Regions from separate parts of the Yersinia massiliensis genome, predicted to be linked through region 2. Evidence: predicted binding sites of a transcription regulator. Region 2 holds the regulator's gene; each other region holds the start of a gene.

Region 1 (3,736 bases), 160 kb from region 2:
CGCAGGTTGGCCGGGCGTGTTGTTACACGAAGCCGTCGGGCATGGCTTAGAGGGTGATTTCAACCGCCGTGGTAGTTCAGTGTTCAGCGGGCAGATGGGCCAGTTGGTCGCGTCTGAGCTGTGTACAGTGGTCGATGATGGCACTCTGCAAGGCCGCCGTGGCTCACTGGCTATCGACGATGAAGGTGTGCCAGGTCAGTATAATGTCCTGATCGAGAACGGCATTTTGAAAGGCTACATGCAAGATAAGCTCAACGCGCGTCTGATGGGGGTATCGCCTACGGGCAATGGCCGCCGTGAATCTTATGCGCATTTGCCGATGCCGCGCATGACCAACACTTATATGCTGGCGGGCAAATCGACACCTGAAGAGATTATCGCCAGTGTGGAGTATGGCCTTTACGCACCGAACTTTGGTGGCGGTCAGGTGGATATCACCTCCGGCAAATTTGTGTTCTCAACTTCTGAAGCCTATTTGATTGAGAAAGGCCAAATCACCCGTGCGGTGAAAGGGGCGACGTTGATTGGCTCGGGTATCGAAGCAATGCAGCAGATCTCTATGGTCGGCAATGACTTAGCGCTGGATAAAGGCGTCGGCGTTTGCGGCAAAGAGGGCCAAAGTCTGCCTGTTGGTGTCGGCCAACCGACGCTGAAACTGGATAATCTGACCGTCGGTGGTACAGCGTAGAGTTAATATTAAGCATGCCTTCTCTGTCCCCATTAGGGAAGGCATGGTTCAGTCGGTGAAAAGTCTTCAGCGATACCCCTGATAAATCTGCGCTACGCCCTTAAAATATTCCGTCAAATAGTCGATACAAACTTGAACCTTGAGGGGCATTTTGTCTTTTTCGGTATATAACGCATACACTGGACGTGGGTCTGAATGATATTTCTTGAACAACACTTCCACTTCACCACGCTTAATTTCTTCTATCACCCACATTAACGGCGCATAGGCGATACCTGCACCCGCTTTCAGCCAACAAATCATGGTTTGCGAATCGTTGGTCACAAAACGGCCTTGGGGGGATATTTGTGTCGTGATACCTTCCGGTGCAATCAACTCGAAATTACTGTCTGGCCTGACGCTGTATTCCAACCAAGAGAAATTGGTCATATCGCTGGGCTTTTCAGGTGTGCCATGCTGCAACAAGTAGCTTTTGGCCGCGCAGACAACCATCGGCATAGAACCGAGGCGGCGGGAAAATAGCCCCGAATCTTGCAATGCCCCGACGCGAATAACCACATCCAATCCATCGGTGATCAGATCCGGTGCGGGAATGCCAGTCACCAAATTGACGGACAGGCCGGGATACTCTTTCAGCATCTCCGCTGTCATGGTCGCCAGAACATTTTGCGCCATGGTGGATGAGCAGCCAATGCGCAACGTGCCGGTGGGGGTATTGTTGAAGGCATATAACTGCTCATGCACTTCTTGCACTTCCTGCAACATACGCCGGCAACCTTGATAATAAATCCGGCCTGCTTCTGTCAGCCCAATACGCCGCGTACTACGATTAAGCAACTTAACATTCAGTTCAGTTTCCAGTTTTGACACTGTCTGGCTGATAGAGGATACGCTCATTTCCAACTGCCTAGCCGCCGCTGTAAAAGAGCCGCACTCAACCACTTTAGCAAACACCGACATTCGTTTTAATCTTTCCATTGTTTGCCCTACATAAGTGATGTTTTCGTCTCGATTGTTAACTCTAGCTTAAAAGTGATTTAGATCACACATTGTAGATAAGTTGATAATAAGCAGGCTAATATAGTGGTGTCGTGAATTGTCCGAAGTCTGAATGCTGCGTAGCGAAAGTCTTTTCTCGCCTTGTCTAGCTTGCCATTATACCGAACAATCAAGTTTAACCGATAAGTCTTCCTGATAGTTGGAGCTTTTCGCCATGGTAGAAAAGGTGGGATGAGTAACCGTGTTGCGTCTGATTATTCACTCAGCCATGTTCACCGACATCCTATAATAGAAAGGATTTAAGAATGAGTTTACTTCCGGTGATGGTTATTTTCGGTCTCTCTTTTCCGCCGATATTTCTGGAGCTGCTACTTTCGCTGGCACTGTTTTTTGTTGTGCGCCGTTTGCTGCAACCGACAGGTATTTATGAGTTTGTTTGGCACCCAGCCCTCTTTAATACTGCGTTGTACGGTTGCCTTTTATATTTAATTTCTCGTTTCTTCTCCTGAGGTCGCCGTGAGTACTTTTTCATTAAAAATAATCCGCATCGGCATCACCTTATTGGTGGTTTTACTGGCCATTATCGCTGTTTTCAAAGTTTGGGCGTTTTATACCGAATCACCGTGGACCCGTGATGCAAAATTTACCGCTGATGTGGTGGCGATAGCACCCGATGTCAGTGGATTAATTACCGACGTACCGGTTAAAGACAACCAGTTGGTGCAGCAAGGCCAAGTATTATTTGTTATTGATCAACCTCGCTATCAGCAAGCGTTAGCTGAGGCGGAAGCTGATGTCGCCTATTACCAAACTCTGGCTGCTGAGAAGCAGCGAGAATCTGGTCGTCGGCAGCGCTTAGGGGTTCAGGCGTTGTCACAAGAAGAGATTGACCAATCCAGTAATGTGTTGCAAACCGTTCGTCATCAACTGGCTAAAGCTATTGCTGTGCGTGATTTAGCCAAATTGGATCTGGAACGCACCACCGTGCGTGCGCCAGCACAAGGTTGGGTGACTAACTTAAATGTGCATGCGGGGGAATTTATTAATCGAGGCGCAACGGCTGTTGCACTGGTGAAAAAAGACACGTTCTATATTTTGGCCTACCTAGAAGAAACCAAATTAGATGGGGTGAAACCGGGTGATCGGGCAGAGATCACGCCACTGGGCAGCAACCGTATTCTGCATGGTACTGTCGATAGCATCTCGGCCGGTGTCACCAATAGCAGCAGTAGCGCGGATAGCAAAGGGCTCGCCACCATCGACAATAATCTGGAATGGGTACGTTTGGCGCAGCGTGTGCCAGTGAAGATTCACTTAGATAGTGAAGATCAGCAGCATCCGTACCCAGCCGGTACCACGGCAACAGTGGTGATAACCGGAGCGAATGATCGCGACCCCAATCAAGCATCCCCTGTGATTAAGCTGATGCACCGTCTGCGCGAGTTTGGCTAAGATGAACAGCACCACCTTTATTCGCCTGCGCTTTGCTTTTAAGCTGAGTTTTGCCATTGTCGCAGCGCTGTTTCTTGGCTTTCATTTGCAGTTGGAAACACCACGCTGGTCGGTGCTGACGGCTGCGATTGTCGCCGCGGGTCCCGCTTTTGCCGCTGGTGGTGAACCCTTCTCTGGTGCGATTCGCCACCGTGGCTGGCTGCGTATTATCGGGACGTTTATCGGCTGTATTGGCGGATTGGTCATTATCGTGCTGACCATCAGAGCGCCCGTCTTAACGCTAATGCTGTGTTGCTTATGGGCCGGTGTGTGTACTTGGATCTCATCACTGGTTCGCGTCGAAAACTCCTATGCTTTTGGTCTGGCCGGTTACACCGCGCTGATTATCATCGTCACAACCGGTGAAACGCCACTATTGACGCCGCAGTTTGCGGTTGAGCGCTGTAGCGAAATTGTGTTGGGGATCGTCTGCGCCGTGATGGCGGATTTACTGTTTTCGCCGCGTTCAATTAAGCAGGATATTGATCGGTTGGTGGATAAGGTGCTGGTGGATCAATACCAATTGCTGCAACTGTGTATTCGCCCCGCCGAAAAAAC
Region 2 (3,736 bases):
GCCCGCGGCTAAAATCAGCCCGACCAAAGTGCCGAGGGCGCGGTGATGAATGCGGACTCTCGTGGCGTTATAACCGTTTTGCGTTACCAGCATCACGGTAAGTAAGATCCAGTAGGGTTTTGGCAACTGCATCAATGCCCCAATATAGCTGCCAGCGGCTAGTGTGACGCCTAATCGGGCTGCATCGCGCAATGCTGTGGAGTTAAACGACAGATAGCTGACGATCGCGGACCATAAGGGTTGCTGTTGTTGCCCTGACATCAGCTCACGATCGTACAGGGGACGTCGATTACTCAGAAGTTGGTCAATTTGGCGGATATGGTAGTAGCAAAATTGTGCCACAGGATTATCGGGGTGCTGCTGGGCGATCTCCTCTAGCTCAATGAGTGCATCGCCGGTGGTGAAATGGTTTGTCGCATGATGATGATAGAGAATGTCATCAGCAATAGTGCGCAACTGAGCCACGATAACTTGGGCGTTGCGGCTCAAGACGGCTTCAATTTGACTGTGTTCCACCAATGCTTGTACTTTCTCCGGCTGATTCAGCGCCGCAGTAACATGCTCCTGCAGATCGAGCGCCATCTGAAATAACCCCAACAGCCGTTTTTGCTCTTTCTTCGTCGCATTTTTAATAAGATTAAATTGTTGATAAAGCTGATTAATTTTATCCATTATCTTTTGCTGTCGATCGAGCAGCGGCGGGAGGGCTTTTTCTGGCTCTATATGCTGTGATAAAAAATTATATTTAGCGTCACAATAATCTGCTAGTAAATCATATAGTTGACTTAGAGGCTCGCGAATGGGCTGGTCTTTGCAGAGCCGAAACCACAACCAATTAAAGACGCCGTACCAGAGCGTTCCTACCGCGCACAACAGTGGCGCTTGCCAGATAGGCGCACGGTCCACCATGCTGAGGCTAAAGATGGCGGCAATTAACGCGGCAGGTAATAAGCGGCCATGGAGCGGGCTGATCGCGCCATTAACACCGAGCAGCAGCGCCAGCCCTAACATGATCCACGGCAAGGGAATGTGCCACAGCAGTAATTGCTGCGTCAGGAAGCTGGTCAACGTGAAGAGTGCGCCACCAATAATCAGACGGCGGAAAAAATGCTGATGGGGAGTATCCAGCGCCGCAATATTGCAGCAAGCAGGGATCAGAGCAAACATCAATCCGAGCCGCAGCTCGCCAAGGGCAAACCCGAGGGCGGCGGGAAGACAGAGCACCAATGTTTGGCGTAACGCGTAGTTCACTTCAGGATGATAAATAACCCGTTGCCATTTCATGTCGGCCCCAGAAATTTATGGTTTACAAACCTGCGTGAGAAAACCGGTACCGAGAGTTTCGGCACCGGTTTTGAGGGAATTAACGAGTGCCGTAAACGACAATCGTTTTACCGTGTGCGGAGATCAGGTTTTGATCTTCCAGCATTTTTAGTATCCGCCCCACAGTTTCGCGGGAGCAGCCAACGATTTGACCAATTTCCTGGCGGGTAATTTTAATCTGCATCCCATCGGGGTGGGTCATGGCATCAGGTTGTTTTGCCAGATTAAGCAGTGTTTGTGCAATACGCCCAGTCACATCAAGGAAAGCAAGGTTACCCACTTTCTCGGATGTAATCTGTAAGCGGTTCGCCATTTGCGAAGACAGGCGCATCAAGATATCTGGGTTGACCTGAATCAGCTGACGGAATTTTTTGTAAGAAATTTCAGCCACTTCGCAGGCAGTTTTTGCTCTAACCCAAGCACTACGCTCTTGGCCTTCTTCAAATAATCCAAGTTCACCGATGAAATCCCCTTGGTTTAGATAGGAGAGAATCATCTCTTTACCTTCTTCATCTTTGATAAGCACCGCAACGGAGCCTTTCACGATGTAGTAAAGCGTTTCGGCCTTTTCACCTTGGTGAATCAGCGTACTCTTCGATGGGTATTTGTGAATATGGCAATGAGACAGGAACCATTCGAGAGTCGGGTCTGTTTGTGGCTTGCCGAGAACCATTCGCTGTTATCCTCTGTTGTTATCGCAGCCTAACTAAACAGGGCTCAGAGTTCCCTGTACGGCGTGCTTATAAAATACACTTTCTTTATACCCACCATCTTGACGCCTGTTGGGTATAGCATATTAATTTGCTCAACTGCCGAAAGGTATAGCCAAGATACCTACTGGATAGAAACCTTACACTGAGTATCGATCACTACCCAATTTAATTCTAGAAACAATACTTTCGGTTCTGTTTGTAGCACAGGATGAGGTCAGTGTCTTGTGTTGTATCGCTTCAGCATGATGAACATCGGGTTACATTGCGACTTTATAAATGAAAGGGTAGTCTGGATCAGAAAATTTAACTGGGAGCGAGCGTTATGCAGGCACGTGTGAAGTGGGTTGAGGGGCTGACATTTTTGGGTGAATCAGCGTCAGGGCATCAGGTTTTGATGGATGGTAATGCCGGTGATAAGGCACCCAGCCCGATGGAAATGTTGCTGATGTCAGCAGGTGGTTGTAGCGCGATTGATGTGGTCTCTATTTTGCAAAAGGGGCGTAATGATGTGCGCGATTGTGAGGTCACACTCACCTCTCAGCGCCGTGAAGAAGCGCCGCGTCTGTTTACGCAAATCAATTTGCATTTTATCGTTAGCGGTAAAGGTCTCACCGACAAAATTGTTGAGCGTGCAGTGGAATTATCAGCAGAGAAGTACTGCTCTGTTTCTCTGATGCTAGGTAAAGCAGCGACCATTACCCACAGTTTTGAAATTCGTGACGTCGCTTAAGCGTGTTTTTCGTCCTTGAAGCTGCAGGAGGTTGCATCCGCTCACCCCAATCACTGACTGAGGTCAGTTCATTGGGATAAGTCCGCTTGCCGCCGCCTTGCAGTTCCAATCGCTATGATGCGTAAAACCAAGATGTCTACGTAAAGCGTTAAATGATTTTTTTGCCTTCCAGCAGTTGCTGCACCAACGGGGCCATAATCAGCTCCATTGCTAATCCCATCTTCCCGCCCGGCACCACCAATGTATTGATATTGGAAATAAACGAGCCTTGTAGCATTGCTAACAAGTAGGGGAAATCAATCTGATCCAAGCCACGGAAATGAATAACCACAAAACTTTCATCCAGCGACGGGATGGCTTTCGCGGCAAAAGGGTTTGAGGTATCGACGGTCGGCACGCGCTGGAAGTTAATATGAGTGCGTGAGAACTGCGGCGTAATGTAGTTGATGTAATCCTCCATGGAGCGTACAACGGAATCCATCACCGCTTCACGGGAATGGCCACGTTCACCGGTATCGCGCACCAGTTTTTGAATCCATTCTAGGTTGACGATGGGTACCACCCCTACCAATAAATCGACATGCTTTGCCACATCGTGATGTTCAGTCACGACACCGCCGTGTAGCCCTTCGTAGAACAGCACATCGGTAGGTTCAGGCAAGGGTTCCCAGGGTGTAAATGTGCCGGGAATCTGGTTATAAGGCACCGCTTCATCGTAGGTGTGTAAATATTTACGTGAACGGCCTGTGCCGTGTTTGCCGTATTCCGACACACTCTGCTCTAACTGACCAAAATCATTGGCTTCTGGGCCAAAATAGCTAATATGCCGGCCTTGATCCCGTGCTTTACGGATGGCGGCATCCATTTCAGGGCGGGTATAGCGATGGAAGCTGTCACCTTCGAGTTCTGCCGCGCGGATATTCAACTGCTGGAATATTTTACGAAACGCCAAACTGGTGGTGGTCGTCCC
Region 3 (3,736 bases), 210 kb from region 2:
TTCAGTTCATCCAGCAGCGGCTGATTAACATCAGCGAAGGTCAATTGCGCACCGGCATCAGCAAGAAGTTTACCGATAAAGCCTCGGCCAATATTACCTGCGCCAAAATGTAATGCTTTCATAGTTATTTACCTTTAACTGTTTGCTGTAAAAGGGCCGTTTGCTCCCAACGGCCCTATTCAGATTACGGCAACTACCCGACATTGTCGGGTAGTACTTAACGCCATTCAGTTATGACTTTTTGCCACCGAGCAGATCCAAAACTTCTTGCACGCTGGTGGTTTTGCTTAAGCGTTCAATCACTGATTCATCATCGAGTGCGTTTGTCAGGCTGGTAATCACTTGGATGTGCTCATTGTTGCGAGCCGCGATACCAATCACCAAACGGGCTACTTCGTCTTCGTCATCACCAAAACGCACGCCTTCAGGGTATTGGCAGAACACCACACCGGTTTTCAACACGCGGTCTTTGGCTTCAATCGTCCCGTGAGGCACAGCGATAGATTCACCCAAATAGGTAGAGGTCAGTTTTTCACGTTCTAGCATCGCCTCAACATATTCTGGCTCGACATAGCCCCCTTTCACTAACTGCTCACCGGCGAAACGAATCGCTTGTTCTTTCGCGCTAGCATGCTGATTGAGGAAGATATTTTCTGCGCTTAAACGGAACAGGTTAGCCTCTGATGCTTCGAAGCTATCGTCCAGCGTTTCAATCACTTTCTGTGTCGTGGCTGTCGCAATACCGGCTTCCACCAAACGGGCCGTCAGATTGGAATACAGCTGGCTATCGAGGAAGTTAGTCAACGAGATATGCTGCGCTTGTGGTGCATGACGCATCGCACGCTCAGTCAAATCACGGTGCGTGATAACCAAGTCCACATCGTCTGGCAAATTGTTGATTGCACAGTTAGTGACAGAGATATGTTTCAGGCCAGCATCTTGCACTTTTTTGCGCAACACACCGGCACCCATGGCACTGGAACCCATACCAGCATCACAGGCGACGATGATTTTACGCACGGTGCTTAAATCGCCCGCAGCGGCAGCAGCATTCGCCGCTTGTGCGCCTTTAGACTGTGCTTTCATGTCTTGCATACGGCGAGTGGCATCTTCCAGACTGTCTTCCTCGTCATCTTTGATTTTCGAGCTTTTCAGCAGGATGGCTGACACCACGAAGGAGACCGCAAACGCCGCTGCAACCGCCGCAATGTTGGCAAAATAAGCGCCTTTCGGGGTCATCGCCAGTACAGCCAAGATAGAACCTGGTGACGCAGGAGAAACCAGACCGCCGTTCAGCAGAGTCAGTGTAAACACACCAGTCATACCGCCCAGAATCACCGCCAGCAATAAGCGTGGGTTCATCAGCACGTATGGGAAATAGATTTCGTGAATACCACCGAAGAAGTGGATGATAGCCGCGCCGCCAGCAGACTGCTTCGCGTTACCTCTACCGAAGAACATATACGCCATCAACACACCCAAACCTGGGCCTGGGTTGGCTTCGATCAAGAAGAAGATAGACTTACCGGTTTCAGTCGCTTGCTGGATACCCAGTGGCGAGAAGATACCGTGGTTAATCGCGTTATTCAGGAACAGGATTTTTGCAGGTTCAACGAAGATAGAGGCCAATGGCAACAGGTTGTTCTGCACCATGATATGCACGCCGGCAGCCAGTACTTTAGACAGTACTTCGACCAGTGGGCCAATCGCCATAAAGGCCAGAATCGCCAACAGCATACCGATGATACCGGCTGAGAAGTTGTTAACCAGCATCTCAAAGCCGCTTTTGATTTTACCATCAACCCAGCGGTCAAAGTGCTTGATTGCCCAGCCACCCAGTGGGCCTACAATCATTGCACCGAGGAACATTGGCATGTCCGCACCAACGATCACCCCCATGGTCGTGATAGCACCTACGACACCACCACGATCGCCACCGACCAAACGGCCGCCGGTGAAACCGATCAGCAGAGGGAGTAAGTAGGTGATCATTGGGCCAACCAGTTTGGCTAACGTTTCATTTGGCAGCCAGCCGGTAGGAATGAACAGTGCGGTGATGATACCCCAGGCGATAAATGCGCCAATATTGGGCATAACCATATTACTGAGGAATCGGCCAAAATTTTGAATTCTGACCTTTGCGTCTGGTGAAAACATAAAACACCCCTATTGGTACGCGCTAACAATAAGAGCGCGATATAATTGTTTTGTTGAGGCAGTTCTGCAAAACCCGCCGGTGCTATCGAATACAAACACGCTGTATGCAAAACAAACTCTAGCACGCTCCTTTATTCACGCGTAGCTCACGGGGTTTGTGTGATGCATATCACATCCACACCCCCTCTATACGGGTCAATTTGTTGACGATGATCACATTATTGGGCTGTAAGAAAGTCACATCGGCGTTTTTTTGAGCGTGAAAGTCAATAAAGAGTGACTTGAATCACATTTGTGGTGGGTTAGTTTGTTTTGAAAATGTGATGTTAATCACAAGTTATTTTTGCTCGTCGAGAAGAGATGTGACATTCGTCTGTTCAATATTGTGTGGTGTAGTTATTTGCAGGATGGAAATGTAAGAAAATGACAGAGGGGGAGGCGGTGATCGGGAATCAAGAAACTGGCAGTGAATTTGGTTAAGGTCGATTCATTCTTCTTTCTGCCGAAACCTGATCCGCCCATTAACTGAGAACCAGTGCGCCATCTAATCCCTCTCTGTGTCTATATCCCAAAACTTACGTTATTATTCATGCCGTAATTGTTTTCAGACTCACTTTAAGGCGGTCGAGAGTATGCATGACCAATAAGATTGGCTGGATTGATAATCTGCGGGCGGTGGCCTGCATTATGGTAGTGATGATCCATGCCACGACCTATTACGTGACCAGTGGTGCGCGGGTAGGGGAAGTTAATTGGGATGCTGCCAATCTGCTAAACTCCCTCTCCCGTGCCTGTGTGCCGCTGTTCTTTATGATCTCGGGCTACCTGTTTTTCGGCGAAAAAAGTGCAAAGCAAAAACACTTCACCCGTATCGGATTGTGTCTGCTGTTCTACAGCGTGGTTGCATTGATCTATATCTCGACACTCACCCCTATCGACGGCTGGGCATCGCTGAAAAATATACTGCAAAAACCGGTGTTTTATCACCTGTGGTTTTTCTACGCCATCATCGTGGTTTATCTGGTGTCACCGCTGATTAACGTCAAACCCGTCACTGGCCGTTATTTGGCGGTACTCGTTTTGCTGCTCGCCGTGTTTGCCAATCCGCAGACCACTAAATTTTCGATAGGCGGTTTTCATATTCTGCCGATCAACCTCTATATCTACGGTGATACCTTTTATTACTTGCTCTACGCCCTTTTAGGGCGGGCGATTGGGATGTTGGAAACACAGGGGCGCATCATCAGTTGGAGTGCGGCGGCGTTGTTTATCCTGAGCGTCATATTTATTGCGATCTCAACGGAAAAGCAGACGCGGATTAATGGCAGCTTTGCGGATACTTTCTATATGTACTGCGGCCCGCTCGTCTTTGTGGCGTCGGTATCGTTATTGGTGTGGTTTAAAAACTGCCTTAATCAGCAAATTAGCTGGCTAAGTTGGCTGGCAGGACATTCATTGGCGATTTATGGTTTTCACGCGCTGATTATTCATTTTATTCGCACCCATCATTACGACTTCACCGCCTATCCGATACTGGATATTTTCTATGTCTTCGCGCTGGCACTGGGCTTGAGCACCT
Region 4 (3,736 bases), 1.3 Mb from region 2:
AACTGTTTATAAAAAACAATATATAAAAAAGCGCCGAAAGGCGCTTTTTTGTGGGCATCGAGATGCCAATATCAACTGATTAGAAAGCGTAGTTAAAGTTAACGCCGTACAGCAGTGCAGTACCTTTTGAGTCGAATTGGTACGGAACATTACCCAATGCTGCCGGTGTTCTCTCAGTGATATGCACGTTCTGACCGTGCATATAAGAGATACCGACGTCAACAGATGCATCTTTGTTGAAGGCGTAAGTGGTACCGGCACTTATCCAGAAACGGTCTTGGTCTGGAATAGAGATAGTACGGTTATTGGCTGGAACTGGGCTATCATCAAACGCGATACCAGTACGGAAGGTCCAATTATCATCGTAGTAATAGGTGGTACCTAACGCGATACGGTAAGCATCTTTGAACCCTTCATCCTTCTCAAACAGTACCTGACCGTTGGTTCCGGTTGCTTTCAACTCTTTGAATTGGCTCCAACTGGTGTAGGCCAAGCTATAGTGAATTGCCCATTGCGGCGCGACTCTGTTGTAGCCGGACACTTCCCAAACTTCTGGCAGGTTCAGGGTTAACGCACCAGGGATGATGGCACCGCCAGTGCCTCTAGGTGGTGGTAACTGGCTGCTGAAATCGCCATCAAAATCAATTTTAACTTTTGAACGGTAAGTGAAGCTGTAACGGTTTTCTTTATCCACTTCATACAGGATACCGGCGTTCCAGCCATAGCCCCACTCTTTACCTTCCATACGGGTGACTTCTGTTTTTGCTGGAATGGTTGGGCCACCCAGTTCACCAATATGACGCACGATCTTCGCATCGGCATAAACTGCGTTAAAGCCCAGACCGAAACTGAAGTTTTCATTTAGACGATAAGCTGCCGCCAAGTTCAGGTTAGCGGTTTTAAGGTCGGTCTGCCCACCCAATGAACCGGCAATATAATCATCGTTGAATTCAGTTGCCAATCCGTAGTTTGAGGTACCGGAGGCACCAATTGCCCATTGTTCGTTCAGCGGCATAATAAAGTGAATGTTTGGAATCCACTCTGATGGCGCAATGTTATTGGCATCGGTGCTACGACCACTGACAGGTGACGTACCACTGATATTGACGTCAGGATCGACATAGACCAAACCGCCAGAGAATGAAGGACGATCAAACATAGTCATTGCGGCGGGGTTGCGGCTACCAACAGATGCGTTGTCGGCAACAGCGCCTTCACCAGAGAAAGAGCGGCCCAATGCAGCGGCTGAATATTCATTCAGTTGGAAACCTGCCGCAGATACGTTTGAAGAGATAATTGCTACTGCAGCTGCCAGAGCTGATCGAGTAAACAGGTTTTTCTGGTTCATGACCAAAACCTCATTGTTTTAATTAATGTTACATACCGTAACAAGAGAATGCGGGATTGTAGGGTCCGTTATCTGTCAGACAAAGCAGACCAGTGGCTGAAGTATAGGTCCGACCTGTATGAGTGTTGCAAGTGTGTTTTAAGATTTGTTCAAAATTGATCGCAAAAAATAGACGTAGTTAACAAAAAACTTACATTTCCGTATCAATTTATGCGCTATTGATGAGCAAACTAACAAAACGACTGTGATATCCATCACTTAATAAGCCTATAAACAGTAAGTTCTAGTGCCTTCGTGTTTGGGGGAGTAAAATAACAACAGAGAAAAATTTTTCTACGACAAATCGACTTTTTTTTGTATTTATTACTATTTGCGTTCGCTGCTAGGCAATTTTCACCTATTTTGAAATGTCCGTTGAGGAGAATTGAAGATGTCAGATACAACCGATCGTCCAATCAAAAACCGTTGTAGTGCTGAAGAAACGGCAGCGTGTTGCTGCGTAGATGTAGGCACTGTCATGGACAATACTGACTGTACTGCATCCTACAGCTGTGTGTTTGACAACCGCGCTGACGCAGAAGCTATGCTGAAATCGCTGACCGAGAAAGCCCGCGCCGTTGAGTCAGAGCCTTGCCTGATTGAACATAAACTGGAAGACGTTGAGGGTGGTGTACGCTTAACGATAGATTTCACTTTCTCCTGCCAAGCAGAAACCATGATTTTCCAGTTGGGCTTGCGTTAATATTCACGCTGATATCTAAATTGGCTATCATCTAACGCGGAGCTTTAGGCTTCGCGTTTTTTTATCTTTCTTTAATGAATTTATTGCGTTAAATGCATTGTTTTCGCTGAGACAATTCTACTTTCGTTTCTTCTCCCCGTTCCCGTAGCTATTACACCAAGCAGTTTTTACATCAAAAAGTTGCTCCTGCTCTCACTTTCCTGCTCTGTAGGTTTACCGAATGTAAATATTTGGTTAACAATCATCAGATCAGGTCAGACCTGTTCTTTATTACTTTGCTATATTAACAACTGCCACTTTTATTTATCGGGAGCGTTTATGAGTAAGCCATTACCGCTAGTGACGCGTCAGGGCGATCGTATTGCCATCGTCAGCGGCCTGCGGACCCCTTTTGCCAAGCAGGCAACTGTTTACCATGGCGTGCCCGCCGTCGATTTGGGCAAAATGGTGGTCAGCGAATTACTGGCTCGCAGTGGCGTCGCTCCTGAATTCATCGATCAATTGGTCTTCGGCCAAGTCGTGCAAATGCCGGAAGCGCCTAATATCGCTCGCGAAATTGTCTTAGGTACGGGCATGAGTGTGCATACCGATGCCTACAGTGTCTCACGTGCCTGCGCCACCAGTTTTCAGGCGGTAGCCAATGTCGCGGAAAGTATCATTGCGGGTTCAGTGACAGTGGGCGTGGCAGGAGGGGCAGATTCTTCTTCCGTGTTGCCTATTGGTGTCAGCAAAGCGCTAGCGCGCACCTTGGTTGACGTCAACAAAGCGCGCACTTTATCTCAGCGCCTCAAATTGTTCAGCCGATTAAAATTACGTGACCTCCTACCCGTAGCCCCCGCAGTGGCAGAATATTCCACGGGTTTACGCATGGGAGATACGGCTGAGCAGATGGCAAAAACCTATGGTATTAGCCGCGAAGATCAGGATGCATTAGCGTTGCGCTCGCATCAAATGGCGGCACAAGCTTGGCAGCAGGGGCTGTTGCAGGATGAAGTCATGACGGCCTATATCCCGCCTTATCGTGATGCGATTGCCGAAGATAACAATATCCGCAAAGATTCCACATTGGCGCAATACGCCAAACTGCGCCCGGCCTTTGATCGCAAGCACGGCAGTGTCACGGCAGCCAATAGTACGCCACTGACTGACGGTGCAGCGGCAGTGATGATGATGAGCGAATCAAAAGCGAAAGCGCTCGGTTTACAGCCATTAGGTTACCTACGCAGTTTTGCTTTTTCCGCGATTGATGTTTGGCAAGACATGCTGTTAGGCCCCTCTTATGCAACGCCACTGGCACTTGATCGTGCTGGCATCACGCTAGCAGATTTAACCTTGATTGATATGCATGAAGCCTTTGCGGCACAAACACTGGCGAACTTGAAAATGTTTGCCAGCGAGACTTTTGCGCGTGAAAAATTGGGGCGTAACCAAGCTATTGGTGAAGTTGATATGAGCAAGTTCAACGTGTTGGGTGGCTCAATTGCTTATGGTCACCCCTTTGCGGCCACTGGCGCACGTATGATTACCCAAACATTGAATGAATTGCGTCGCCGTGGCGGCGGGTTAGGGTTAACCACTGCCTGTGCTGCCGGTGGATTAGGTGCCGCGATGATTTTGGAGGTGGAGTAATGAATCAAGTAAACGGA

What was found. Region 2 encodes CRP, which controls carbon source genes, mostly activating them, when cyclic AMP is high. Its sites were predicted from a motif close to ATGTGANNNNNNTCACAT; they were not measured.
Region 1: a site for CRP is predicted at 1,719-1,736, ahead of aaeR (HTH-type transcriptional activator AaeR). Genes of this name have one in related genera too.
Region 3: a site for CRP is predicted at 2,315-2,332, ahead of DA391_RS00235 (PTS mannitol transporter subunit IICBA). Genes of this name have one in related genera too.
Region 4: a site for CRP is predicted at 1,591-1,608, ahead of DA391_RS06945 (YfcZ/YiiS family protein). Genes of this name have one in related genera too.

Annotation. Positions count from the first base shown of each region.
Region 1 is NZ_CP028487.1:420,194-423,929, forward strand. It holds gene tldD (metalloprotease TldD) at 1-688, shown strand, start outside; gene aaeR (HTH-type transcriptional activator AaeR) at 755-1,666, opposite strand; gene aaeX (p-hydroxybenzoic acid efflux pump operon protein AaeX) at 1,993-2,196, shown strand; gene aaeA (p-hydroxybenzoic acid efflux pump subunit AaeA) at 2,204-3,139, shown strand; gene aaeB (p-hydroxybenzoic acid efflux pump subunit AaeB) at 3,141-3,736, shown strand, end outside.
Region 2 is NZ_CP028487.1:261,228-264,963, forward strand. It holds gene DA391_RS01070 (YccS/YhfK family putative transporter) at 1-1,284, opposite strand, end outside; gene crp (cAMP-activated global transcriptional regulator CRP) at 1,364-1,996, opposite strand; gene DA391_RS01080 (OsmC family protein) at 2,359-2,766, shown strand; gene DA391_RS01085 (phosphoribulokinase) at 2,915-3,736, opposite strand, start outside.
Region 3 is NZ_CP028487.1:52,771-56,506, forward strand. It holds gene DA391_RS00230 (mannitol-1-phosphate 5-dehydrogenase) at 1-122, opposite strand, end outside; gene DA391_RS00235 (PTS mannitol transporter subunit IICBA) at 232-2,157, opposite strand; gene DA391_RS00240 (acyltransferase) at 2,794-3,736, shown strand, end outside.
Region 4 is NZ_CP028487.1:1,511,585-1,515,320, forward strand. It holds gene fadL (long-chain fatty acid transporter FadL) at 80-1,348, opposite strand; gene DA391_RS06945 (YfcZ/YiiS family protein) at 1,779-2,090, shown strand; gene fadI (acetyl-CoA C-acyltransferase FadI) at 2,409-3,719, shown strand.